DNA from 4 places in the Serratia sp. LTN-2 genome. Region 4 is predicted to be linked to each of the others. Evidence: predicted binding sites of a transcription regulator. Region 4 holds the regulator's gene; each other region holds the start of a gene.

Region 1 (3,112 bases), on a different contig from region 4:
GCCGGAGAGTGATATCTCTGAACCAGTAAAAAAGGGCGCCGAAGCGCCCTTTTCTGTTTCATCAGCCCGCTATTTGGCGGCGCCTTCCATGCCCACCAGCCCCACTTTCAGGTAGCCGGCTTTACGCAGAGTGTCCATCACGCTCATCAGCGTTTCATAGTCCACGCTCTTGTCCGCCTGGAAGAAGATGGTGGTTTCTTTGTTCGCCTGAGTGCGTTGATCCAGCACCGAAGTCAGCTGATCGGCATTCACCGGCTGATCGCCGACGTAGAGCTGCTTGTCGGCCTTCACCGACAGGAACACCGGTTTTTCCGGCCGCGGCTGCGGCTTGGCGGAGGAGGCCGGCAGATCGACGCGGATATCTACCGTTGCCAGCGGCGCGGCCACCATAAAGATGATCAACAGCACCAACATGACGTCGATAAACGGCGTTACGTTGATTTCATGCAGTTCGCCGCTGTCGTCCAGATCTTCATTTAAGCGCATCGCCATGACTCACCCCGCCCGCAGTTGGTGTGCGTGCTGTGAGCGCTTGGCTTCCGCCGTCGCGGCCAGATCCAAATCACGGCCCTGCAGCAGCAAGACCTGTGCCGCTACGTCGCCCACCTGGGCGCGATGGCCGCTGATGACGCGAGCGAAGATGTTGTAGATAACGACGGCAGGGATAGCCGCGACCAGACCCAGTGCGGTCGCCAACAGCGCTTCCGCGATGCCCGGCGCCACGACCGCCAGGTTGGTGGTCTGCGAATGGGCGATGCCGATGAAGCTGTTCATGATGCCCCACACGGTACCGAACAGACCGACGAACGGCGAGATGGCGCCGATGGTGGCCAGGAAACCGTTGCCGCGGCCCATGTTGCGGCTGTAGGCCGCTACGCGGCGCTCGAGGCGGAAACCGGTGCGCTCTTTGATGCCGTTGTTGTCGTTGGATTCCGCAGACAGCTCCAGCTCATTTTGCGCGTCGTTCAGCAATACCGCGCTGACGCTCTCCGGTGAGAAGTTTTGCGCCAGTTCGGAGGCTTCATCCAGAGAACGCGCTTCGGCCAGCGTCAGCTGTTCGCGGCGCAGACGGCGCTTGGCGCGCAGCAGTTCGCTGCCCTTGGAGAATAGAATGGTCCAGGTCACGATCGAGGCCAACACCAGGCCGATCATCACCGCTTTCACCACCGCGTCGGCGTGCTGATACATGCCCCAGACGGACAGGTCCATGCCGCGAGTTTCCGGTGGTTGGATCGTTGGTGCCGGGTTCACCGGCGTGATGCTCTCAGGCGCGGCGGCTGCCGGCGCAAGCGCGGTGCTCGGCGCAACGCTTTCGGTAACGGCCGGGTTGGTCGCCGGCGCGGCCTGCGCGCTGCCGGCCAGCCCCACGACCAGCACCATAGAAGCCATCAGGCTGCGGCCAAAGGCCTTGCCCCACTGCGCCCGGCCCTGACCGAACGATCCTTGATTTAAATTCTTGCCAGCCGTTTTCACGCTGTGCCTCCACCCATTACCGATCAAAATTAAGGAATAATTCAGCGTGCGATCATATCAAACCAACCGGGGATTGATAGTAGTTCTCATTATTATTTACCAAATAAACGAGAAAATTTTAGACAGCCTTGCCGCAAAGTGCCAATCCGCGTCCGTTCAGCGCTAAAAGCCCCTTTTATAGGGCGACTTCGTTACTTTTATCCCACAACGGTGCAACAAGACCACGCTGCCGAACGGCGCCTCAGCCGAGGAATGGGCTTCTCTCTTCCCACTCGGCAGAAGGATGACGCGAGAAATGCGTGACCGGCAGCCAATTATAGCCGTTTCTATATCCAGAAGTTAAAACGTCTGGATGGCTATATTAACTCATGCTAACGTAAGGGCTATCGCAAACGGGCACGTGCAGAGCAACCAGAGGTGAGCCAGGTACCATGACGTCAAAACACATCGAAACCACGCTGATCGGCGCCGGCCGCGGCAAACGCTACACCCAGGGCTCCGTCAATCCCGTTACGCAACGCGCCTCTTCCCTGGTCTTCGACTCCGTCGCCGCCAAAAAACACGCCACCGCACAGCGCGCCCACGGCGAGCTGTTTTATGGCCGACGCGGTACCCTGACCCACTTTGCGCTGCAGGATGCGATGGTGGAGCTTGAGAGCGGTGCCGGCTGCGTGCTGTACCCTTGCGGCGCGGCGGCGGTGGCCAATGCGATCCTGTCGTTCGTCGGCGCCGGCGATCACCTGCTGGTCACAGGCTCGGTGTACGAGCCGACCCAGGATTTTTGCACCCATATCCTCGGCCGCATGAACGTCAGCACCACCTATTTCGATCCGCTGATCGGCGCCGACATCGCCAATCTGATCCAACCCAATACTCGCGTGGTGTTCCTTGAGTCCCCCGGTTCCATCACCCTGGAAGTGCAGGATATCCCGGCCATGGTGCAGGCCATTCGCGCCGTGGCGCCGGACGTGGTGATCATGATCGACAACACCTGGGCGGCGGGCGTGCTGTTCAAGGCGCTGGATTTCGACATCGACATTTCTATTCAGGCCGGCACCAAGTACCTGATCGGCCATTCCGATTACATGCTCGGTACCGCCGTCGCAAACGCGCGCTGTTGGGACCAACTGCGCGAGTACTCCTATCTGATGGGGCAGATGGTGGATGCCGACACCGCCTACATGGCGAGCCGCGGCCTGCGCACCCTGAGCGTGCGGCTGAAACAGCACGAACGCAGCAGCATCGAGGTCGCCAACTGGCTGGCCGCGCGGCCGGAGGTGGCGACGGTCAATCATCCGGCCCTGCCGAGCTGCAAGGGCCACGAGTTCTACCGCCGCGACTTCAGCGGCTGCAACGGACTGTTCTCTTTCGTGCTGAAGGAACGGCTGGACGATACGCAGTTGGCCGCTTACCTGGACAACTTCAGCCACTTCAGCATGGCCTACTCCTGGGGCGGCTTCGAGTCGCTGATCCTGGCCAACCAACCGGAAGAACTGGAAGCGATCCGCCCGGCGGGCGGCGTCGACTTCTCCGGCACGCTGGTGCGCTTACACATCGGCCTGGAGAACGTCGAAGACCTGATCGCCGATCTGGCCGCCGGTTTCGATCGCCTCAGTGGCGTGCGCTAAGGCGGATTCCG
Region 2 (3,112 bases), on a different contig from region 4:
TGCTTATTGCTCCCGTGATTACCTGGCGCCGGTCACGCCTCGCGTGCTGCGACCGGCAGAATGTCTTGCCAATGCTGTTCCAGCCATTCGGCGCACTCGGTGCGCGCCGCCGGGCCGAAGACGATCGTCCACTCGGACGGAATGGCGCGGAAATCCGGCCACAAACTGTATTGTTGTTGTACGTTGCGCAGCACCAGGCTGCGCTGCTGTAGATCATCGAACGGATTCAGGCTTTCCATCATGTGTTCCTCGTGCCGTTGCCGTCGCCGTCGCCGATGCCGGATAAGCGGTGGCGAAAGCGGAAGCCCATACCGCCTGCAGCCCGTCGGTCAGGCCGCTGCGCCAGCACAGCGCGTCATGCCCGCCTTCCACCACCCGGTAGTGCACCCGATGGCCGGCGTCGCTCAGGCGTGCCGCCATTTCGCCGCTGACCCGATGCACCAGCTTTTCCTGCGAACCGGCTTCCATAAAGACCTTCAGCGCGCCGTGGTTGCCCAGGCCGTGACGTTCTACCTGCTGCATCAGCCAGCAGGCGTCGTCGGGAATGCTCGGCAGCTGCAGCATGTCGCGCCGCGGCCACCAGTAGGAACCGGACTGGGTGATCACCGCACCGAAGCGCTGCGGCCAACGCAGCCCGGCATACAGGGAGGCCAGGCCGCCAAAGCTTTGCCCCGCCACCACCGTATCGGCCGGCTTGTCGCTGTGCGGCGCCCAGTCGGCCAGCTGCGGCATCAGTTCTTCCTGCACCGCCAGCCAGAAGTCGTCTTTGCAGGTCAGTTCGCGCGACCGGTGCGGCAGATCGATGATATCGATCAGCACATACACCGCTTCCGGCAACGCCCCTTCGCGGGTCAGCTGCATCAGCGGCTCCCAGACCGGCATCTGCTTCGCCCAGAATTGGCCGTCGAGCAGGATAGCCAACGGGCGCTCGGCCGGCTTGCTGTCGCCGGTGGTGTAAATCCAGACGTCGCGGCTGTTGCCGAGACGCTCGCTCTGCCAGGTATGGCGCTGCAAACGCGCCGGCAGCGGCGGCGTGCAGCGCCCGCTGGCTATTTCATACTCATCGAACGAACGCCATACCAGCTGCGGTGGCGCATCCGGCATGTGCAGGCCGGAGACGCTGTGGCCGCTGGCGCTTTGCCAGGAGCGGTACGGGTTGAGCAGATCGGGGGTGGCGCTGGCGAACACCTGGTGCCACCAGTGCCGCAGGTTGTGCATGTTGGCGTGCGCATCGTCGCCGCTGAACGCCGGCGGCCGCTCGTCAAAGCAGGGGATAAAGCAGTAGCTGCCGCGCCAGGCGCCGCTCAGCTCGGTCTGCCAGTACCACACGTCGGTGCCGGCCAAACGCTGCAGGCTTTGCGGCGGATTCGGCTGATGATGGTCGGTCAGGCAGTTGATGTTGATCCACACGCGACGGTAGGCGGAGGTCAATTCGCATCCCTGAGGATCGCGCCAGAAAAAGGTGGTTCGCCACCGGCCGTTACCCGCCGGTTCTACCCATGGCGTACCGCGTCGTGCCACCGTCAACCACCACCCTGGACTGCCCGCATTGCTGCTGGCCAATAATCTGCTGCTTTCTGACTGTAGTTCTGTATTCACAACGCCTACCCATTTTGTAGTTGGCAGCACCGGGAACGTCGACTTTTCCCTATCGCCGGCCACCGCCCGAACGCACTGTACGCCAAATACTATTGATAATAATTTGCATTTGCAATAGTGTGTAAGGCTTGGAGATCGTGCTGGTATTGCGCGCAACGGACAGGGATCGGGGATACATCAATGGCATCCCTTGCCGCAGCCGATTTTCTATTTCCGACTACACAAAAAACTACAACCGCCCTTCTCTCCATTCGGCGAGGGATGGCAGCAAGGTAGGACACTCAAATGAAAAGCAAGCTATCACGTTATTCTTTAGCCACTCTTATCGGCTTGGGATTGGGCGCGTCCGCGTTCGCCAACGCCGCACAGCAGGCTGATACCACCACCACGGAAGAAAACAGCGGCGCCACGGATAAAAAACCGCGCGGCGAAGACACCATCGTCGTCACCGCCGCCCGGCAGAACCTGCAGGCGCCGGGGGTGTCCACCATCACCGCCGACGAGATCAAGAAACGCCCGCCGGCGCGCGACATCAGCGAACTTATCCGCACCATGCCCGGGGTTAACCTGACCGGCAACTCCACCAGCGGCCAGCGCGGCAACAACCGCCAGATCGATATCCGCGGCATGGGCCCGGAAAACACCCTGGTGCTGATCGACGGCAAACCGGCCTCCAGCCGCAACTCGGTGCGCCAGGGCTGGCGCGGCGAGCGCGACTCGCGCGGTGATACCGCCTGGGTACCGCCGGAAATGATTGAACGCATCGAAGTGCTGCGCGGCCCGGCCGCGGCGCGCTACGGCAACGGCGCGGCGGGCGGCGTGGTCAACATCATCACCAAGAAGGCCGGCGATGCGCTGCACGGCTCGCTGAACGGCTACTTCAACGTGCCGCAGCACAAGCAGGAGGGCGCCACCAAGCGCACCGACTTCAGCCTGTCCGGCCCGCTGAGCGATTCCCTGAGCTTCCGCCTGTTCGGCGGCTACAGCAAAACGCAGGCCGACGCCTGGGACATTAACGAATCACATAAATCCGAACGCGTAGGCGCCTACGCCAGCAGCCTGCCCGCCGGGCGCGAAGGGGTGGTCGATAAAAACATCGACGCCTTGCTGCACTGGGACTTCGCCCATCTGCAGTCATTGGAGTTCGAGTATGCCTATGGCCGTCAGGGCAACCTGTATTCCGGCGATACCCAGAACACCAACACCAATGCCCTGGTGCAGAGCAACTACGGTAAAGAGACCAACCGCATCTACCGTGAAACCTTCGGCCTGACCCATCGCGGTGCCTGGGACAACGGCGTGAGCACCAACAACTACGTGCAGTTCGAGCGCACCCGCAACACCCGTCTGAACGAAGGACTGGCCGGCGGCACCGAAGGCATCTTCGACACCAAAAATACCGGGTTCGGCACCACCAAGCTGGACGACTTCCTGGCGCACAGCGAAGTCAGCGTGCCGTTTGAGCTGGGCGTTTCACAGACCGCCACGCTGGGTACCGAGTGGACCCAACAGC
Region 3 (3,112 bases), on a different contig from region 4:
AACCTGGCTGACGCCCATCTGGATCTTTTCAATCATGGTGCGCAGATTTTGGCTCATCGCCGCCACCGCGTTCAGCAGCTGCCCCAGCTCATCGCGGCGGGTGCTGGTCTGCGCCTGGCGCAGGTCGCCGCTGGCGATGCGTTCCGCCATCGCCAGCGTGCTGTGCAGCGGACGGGTGATCTGCAGCGTGATGCGCCAGGCGATAAGGACCCCGGCGATGATGGCGATCAGGGTGGTGATGCCCATCTGCAGCTGCGCCAGATTGATGTTGTTGCGCGTTTGCACCAGCTCGTCCTGCATAAAGGCGTTCACCAGCGTGCCGATCGCCTGCGCGCGTTCGCCGAGCTGCCGGCTGATCTGCTGCTCGTGCTCATAGGCCGGCAGGTAGGCCGCAATGCGGTTTTTGTAATCGTCCAAAGCGGCCAGCAGCGGCTGCAGCTGCGGGCGCTGCGCGTCGCTGACCCGGCGGCTCAGGGCGTTGGCCGCGTCACGCGCGTCGTCAATGGCCGCCATCAGCGGCGCCTCGGTTTCCTTGTTCAGGCTCAGCAGCAGGCCGCGCGCGCCGTAGCGCACCTGGGTCAGCTTTTGGTTCAGCTGGATAAAGGCCAGCTGCAGATCGCCGTTGGTCAGCTGACGTTCCACCTGGCTCAGGCTGGCCTGCACTTCCGACATGTTCCAGCTCTGGCGCACCGCATCTTTGGCTGCCACCGCCTGCTCAAAGACTTTTTGCTGCTGCTGGTATTCCCCGATCAGCGTCACCAGACGCTGCAGATCCTTGCGGCTTTGGGCGTCCCAGTCCAACGCCTGCCCCTGGTCTATCAGTTTGACGGCGTTGTCGATATTGGCGCGATTGTTCTGAATATATTCCGGCTGGTAGGTCTGGCCATACATGGCGCGGTTGTATTTGGCCTGATTGATCTCCTCGTTCAGCCGGTTGCTGAAGTCGATGCGATCGGCGCGGGATTCGATGATGTGCAGGTATTGCGCTCCGGTGCCGGCGATGACGACCGCCAACAGCAGCAACAGCGCGAAGCCGAGACCGAGCTTTTTACCTACGGTGAGATGAGTGAACTTTCCTGCCAATGCTTGCAATGCCGCCATAGCGTTTTTCCTTCTCCGGGCGAACGTCAATTGAACAAACCATCGGCAAGAAGTGGTCAAACTTTAGCGGATTTCAGGCAAAAAAATACCCGCCGGCGGCGGGCATCTTCATCAGCGGGGGCGAATTACTTCTTCGCAGCGAAGCGTGCGGCCGCTTCGTCCCAGTTGACCACGTTCCAGAACGCCTTGATGTAGTCAGGGCGTTTGTTCTGATATTTCAGGTAGTAAGCGTGTTCCCATACGTCCAGACCGATGATTGGGAAACCGGAAGCGCCGGCGACGGCTTCGCCCATCAGCGGGCTGTCCTGGTTGGCGGTAGACACCACGGCCAGTTTGCCGTCTTTCAGCACCAGCCAGGCCCAACCGGAACCGAAGCGGGTGGCTGCGGCTTTCTCGAACTCTTCCTGGAATTTCTCAACGCTGCCGAAATCGCGCTCGATGGCCGCTTTCAGATCGCCGCCCAGCGTGGTGCCGGTTTTCAGGTTTTTCCAGAAGAAGCTGTGGTTGGCGTGGCCGCCGGCGTTGTTGCGCATGAAGGTGCGTTTGTCGGCAGGCACTTTATCCAGATCCTGGATCAGCTCTTCAACGCTGTATTTGGCCAGCTCAGGGTAGGCTTCCAGCACGGTGTTGGCGTTGTTGACATAGGTCTGGTGGTGTTTGGTGTGATGGATTTCCATCGTCTGCTTGTCGAAATGCGGTTCCAGTGCGTCGTAAGCGTACGGCAGGGATGGCAGTGAATAACTCATAATCATCATCTCCAGTGGTGTATGGGCGGCGCAAAGGGCGAGCACCGCGTAAGCAGTCGGATCATTATAGTTAATTAAATGATATTGAAAATGATTATCAATGCCCTGTGAAGTGTGTGGTTAATGAACAAATCGCTGCGTTAACAGACTGATAGAAAAGAGGCCTTGAGCGCCACCTGATGCCCTCGCGCCGACATGTTGGTTACTCTCTATACTGTAGAGAGCGCCGGGCCTGTACAGACGCCGAAATGTATCGAAATGTGCCAATGCGTTCACTGAATGAGCACGAGTGTGTAACAACCACAAGCACGCTGTGGTAATATCGCCGCGTCGCGTATCAGCATAACAACAGTGACATTAGCGCTCTGCCGTTTTGGCGAAGAGCGCCATTTGAACAATGTGACAATCGAGAGTAAAGGAGACCCCCATGCAGGTCAGCAGAAGGCAGTTCTTTAAGATCTGCGCTGGCGGTATGGCAGGAACGACGGTGGCCGCGCTGGGCTTTGCCCCTGAAGTGGCGTTGGCGGAAACCCGGCAGTACAAACTGCTGCGCGCCCGCGAGACCCGTAATACCTGTACGTATTGTTCCGTCGGCTGTGGGCTGTTGATGTACAGCCTTGGTGATGGCGCCAAAAACGCCAAAGAAAGCATTTTCCATATCGAAGGGGATCCGGATCATCCGGTAAACCGCGGCGCGCTTTGCCCGAAAGGTGCCGGCCTGGTTGACTTCATCCACAGCGAAAGCCGCCTCAAGTACCCGGAATACCGGGCGCCAGGGTCGGACAAATGGCAGCGCATCAGCTGGGACGACGCCTTTACCCGCATCGCCAAGCTGGTGAAAGAAGACCGTGACGCCAACTTCATCAAAACCAACGATCAGGGCGTTACCGTCAACCGTTGGCTGACCACCGGCATGCTGTGCGCCTCGGCCGCCAGCAACGAAACCGGTTTTCTGTCGCAAAAATTTAGTCGCGCTCTCGGCATGCTTGCCGTAGATAACCAGGCGCGTGTCTGACACGGACCAACGGTAGCAAGTCTTGCTCCAACATTTGGTCGCGGTGCGATGACCAACCACTGGGTTGATATCAAGAACGCGAATTTGATTATCGTCATGGGCGGTAATGCGGCGGAAGCGCATCCGGTGGGGTTCCGCTGGGCGATGGAAGCCAAAATACACAACAATGCCAAGCTGATCGTGATCGATCCGCGCTTTACCCGAACCGCATCGGTGGCGGACTTCTACACGCCGATCCGCTCCGGGACCG
Region 4 (3,112 bases):
TACGAGGTGAACCCGGACGAGCGCGGTTACTACTGGGGCACCCGCTTCAGCGACGAGCGCAAGGTGTTCAGCTTCGCGCCGGACAACATGCCGCAGAACGCGGAAACCTCGGTCGATCGCGACGGCAACCACTTCAACGCCAAGAGCGACAAGCCGTGGCCGGGAGCCTACGGGTTGTCCGCTCAGCTGTGGAGCGAAACCCAGCGCACCGATCCGCAGATGGAATACATGATCTTCCCGCGCGCGCTGTCGGTGGCCGAACGCGCCTGGCACCGCGCCGGTTGGGAGCAGGACTATCGCGCCGGCCGCGAATACAAAGGCGGGGAGACCCACTTTGTCGACACCAAGGCGCTGGAGAAAGACTGGCTGCGCTTCGCCAATATCCTGGGCCAGCGTGAACTGGCCAAGCTGGACAAAGGCGGCGTCGCTTATCGTCTGCCGGTGCCCGGCGCACGCGTAGCGGGCGGCAAGCTGGAGGCGAATATCGCGCTGCCGGGATTGGGCATCGAGTACTCCACCGACGGCGGCAAGCAGTGGCAGCGTTATGACGCCAAGGCCAAGCCGGCGGTATCGGGTGAGGTGCAGGTGCGTTCGGTCAGTCCGGACGGTAAACGTTACAGCCGCGCCGAGAAGGTCTAAGCCCGGCGCATCGGCCTGTCGTCATGGCGGCGGGCTGCTTAACGAAGGGGGAATGCGTCCGCCTCTGCGCGTGTCGGCGTGAAGCGGACGTGAAAGTGAGAGCAGTACGTGGAGTCGCAGTGCCGCTGCAATTGTAGTATTTCATGACATGATCTTTCCCCGGCTGGTCCGGGGATTTTTTTGCTCACCGTTCAGCAAGCATAAAAAAACCGCCTCAGGGTGAGGCGGTTTTTCATAGCCAGTCAGGCTTATTTCTTGTCGTGCAGCGTTTCGTCTTCGCGGCAGTCACCGGTTTCACAGTGGCCGTACAGGTACAGGCTGTGGTTGGTGAGCTTGATGCCGTGCTGCTTGGCGATATCACGCTGGCGCACTTCGATGGATTCGTCACTGAATTCGATCACTTTGCCGCAGTCCAGGCAAATCAGGTGATCGTGGTGATGCTGTTGGGTCAGTTCGAACACGGACTTGCCGCCTTCGAAATTGTGACGTGTCACAATGCCCGCATCGTCAAACTGGTTCAGTACGCGATAAACCGTTGCCAGGCCGATCTCTTCGCCCATATCAATCAGTTTTTTGTACAAATCTTCCGCACTGACGTGATGGCATTCCGGATTTTGCAGTACTTCCAGGATTTTGAGTCGCGGAAGCGTGACTTTTAAGCCGGCCTTCTTCAATGCGATGTTGTTGTCGGTCATGCGAATTCAGTCCTGTTACTATGCTAATCAAGTTGAGGCGTACTCGCCTGTGGCATCGGTCGGCACAAAGAGTTAATGCGTCTCATTATAGAACCGGTTGTACTAAATGGAAACCGCCGGTTGTTAACAAAGATATAATTGCACTATTGCATGTTTTGCATGCAACGCCTTGATGGGTGGGATAAACCGATAACTCAGTCTACCTTGACGGGGTGGGAAGTTACAAATCTGTAGCTTCTATCGCAGCAATCCCTGCTGCCGATGATGGCCCTGTGCGCACACTATGCACTTTACAGGGCCTTTGTTCAACCTTTCGCCAGTTGCGGCGTTTAGCCGACGATATCGGCCAGGCTCAGCTCTTCGACGATCTGTTTGACCCAGGCATCGACGCGCTCGTTGGTCAGCTCCGGCTGGCGGTCTTCGTCGATCGCGAGACCAATGAAGTGGTTGTCGTCCGCCAGGCCTTTGGAGGCCTCGAAGTGGTAGCCTTTGGTCGGCCAGTGGCCCACGATGGCCGCGCCGCGCGGTTCAATGATGTCGCGGATGGTGCCCATCGCGTCACAGAAGTATTCCGCGTAGTCTTCCTGGTCGCCGCAGCCGAACAGCGCCACCAGTTTGCCGTTGAAATCGACTTCTTCCAGCGTCGGGAAGAAATCATCCCAGTCACACTGCGCTTCACCGTAGTACCAGGTCGGGATACCCAGCAGCAGGATATCGAACCCTTCCAGGTCTTCTTTGCTGCTTTTAGCGATGTCGTGTACTTCAGAGACGTCGTCGCCAAACTGTTTCTGGAGAATTTTCTGGATCATTTTGGCAATGTTTTCGGTATTGCCAGTGTCGCTGCCAAAGAAAATGCCTACAGTAGCCATATCGCGTATAACCTTTAAATTCAAGTAATTGCATTACTCGATGCCAGCACTGCCGCCGCTGACGCCGATTAAAATGATGCCATGACAAGAGCCTTTCGCCACGGGGGCGGGCGCCGACAGGCGCAGTCTCTTGCCGGTAAATGCGTATCATGCCAGAAAGTGGCGCCGGGGTTTTATCGCATTTATGCGATGCCGGAGAATGAAGAAAAGCGTGGTCGATCCGGCGTTGTCCTTAACGCCGCGCCGCGCGTGCGGCCGAAGAGATCAATGTTCCGGCTGTTCTTCCGCCAGTTGCGCCAACAGCATCTGCTCGATGAGTTCGCTGCGGCTAATGTTGCGCTGTTCCGCCAGTTTGTTCAGGGCGTCCACCGCATCCGCGTTGATTTTCAGCTCTACGCGCCGCAATCCACGCACTTTATCGCGCCGTAACTGATTGCGCTTATTGATTCTAAGCTGTTCATCGCGGGAAAGCGGGTTGGTTTTCGGGCGCCCCGGACGGCGTTCATCTGCGAACAGATCCAGCGTCGTGCGATCCGTTTGTTCTTTTGCCATAGGTAGCGGTACTGCAAGGGAGTTTGCATCAAAAAGCGCTCGCACGCTTCCGGAGGCATCGGTTAACACACTTCGGGCCAATAAACCCTAACCCAAATTCACCCCCGAACCGGCGTTCGCGAACGCGCTGGCGCGGCGGCAAAATTATAGCGCGCCATATTACCCCAGCAGATGGAGCGGCGACAATGCCTAACTGCGGGCTAAACGCGCTAAGCCGTTATCTTTAGCGCGTTTTTTCGCCAGATGAGCGTATTTTTCAGGCTTCGTCGAGGAAACGGTGGATGGCGCGCAGCACCGCGTCCGGTTTTTCGGCGTGCACCCAATGGCCGGTGCCGGCGACGACATGGGCGCGAGCCT

The links. The regulator Fur, encoded in region 4, represses iron uptake genes when iron is present. The targets are predictions, from matches to a motif close to ATAATAATGAGAACNACTATCAA.
Region 1: the regulator Fur is predicted to act here: its motif matches at 1,547-1,569, upstream of exbB (tol-pal system-associated acyl-CoA thioesterase).
Region 2: the regulator Fur is predicted to act here: its motif matches at 1,686-1,708, upstream of fes (enterochelin esterase).
Region 3: the regulator Fur is predicted to act here: its motif matches at 1,926-1,948, upstream of sodA (superoxide dismutase [Mn]).

Annotation. Positions count from the first base shown of each region.
Region 1 covers NZ_JCAXDO010000015.1:69,499-72,610, forward strand. Annotated here, with positions in the region: gene AC6BYQ_RS22265 (LacI family DNA-binding transcriptional regulator) at 1-12, shown strand, start outside; gene exbD (TonB system transport protein ExbD) at 70-492, opposite strand; gene exbB (tol-pal system-associated acyl-CoA thioesterase) at 496-1,473, opposite strand; gene metC (cystathionine beta-lyase) at 1,905-3,101, shown strand.
Region 2 covers NZ_JCAXDO010000026.1:14,452-17,563, forward strand. Annotated here, with positions in the region: gene AC6BYQ_RS26090 (MbtH family protein) at 33-239, opposite strand; gene fes (enterochelin esterase) at 214-1,599, opposite strand; gene AC6BYQ_RS26100 (TonB-dependent siderophore receptor) at 1,885-3,112, shown strand, end outside.
Region 3 covers NZ_JCAXDO010000006.1:92,981-96,092, forward strand. Annotated here, with positions in the region: gene AC6BYQ_RS13935 (methyl-accepting chemotaxis protein) at 1-1,101, opposite strand, end outside; gene sodA (superoxide dismutase [Mn]) at 1,227-1,847, opposite strand; gene fdnG (formate dehydrogenase-N subunit alpha) at 2,275-3,112, shown strand, end outside.
Region 4 covers NZ_JCAXDO010000004.1:354,989-358,100, forward strand. Annotated here, with positions in the region: gene AC6BYQ_RS11600 (beta-N-acetylhexosaminidase) at 1-639, shown strand, start outside; gene fur (ferric iron uptake transcriptional regulator) at 888-1,334, opposite strand; gene fldA (flavodoxin FldA) at 1,664-2,203, opposite strand; gene ybfE (LexA regulated protein) at 2,468-2,755, opposite strand; gene ybfF (esterase) at 3,012-3,112, opposite strand, start outside.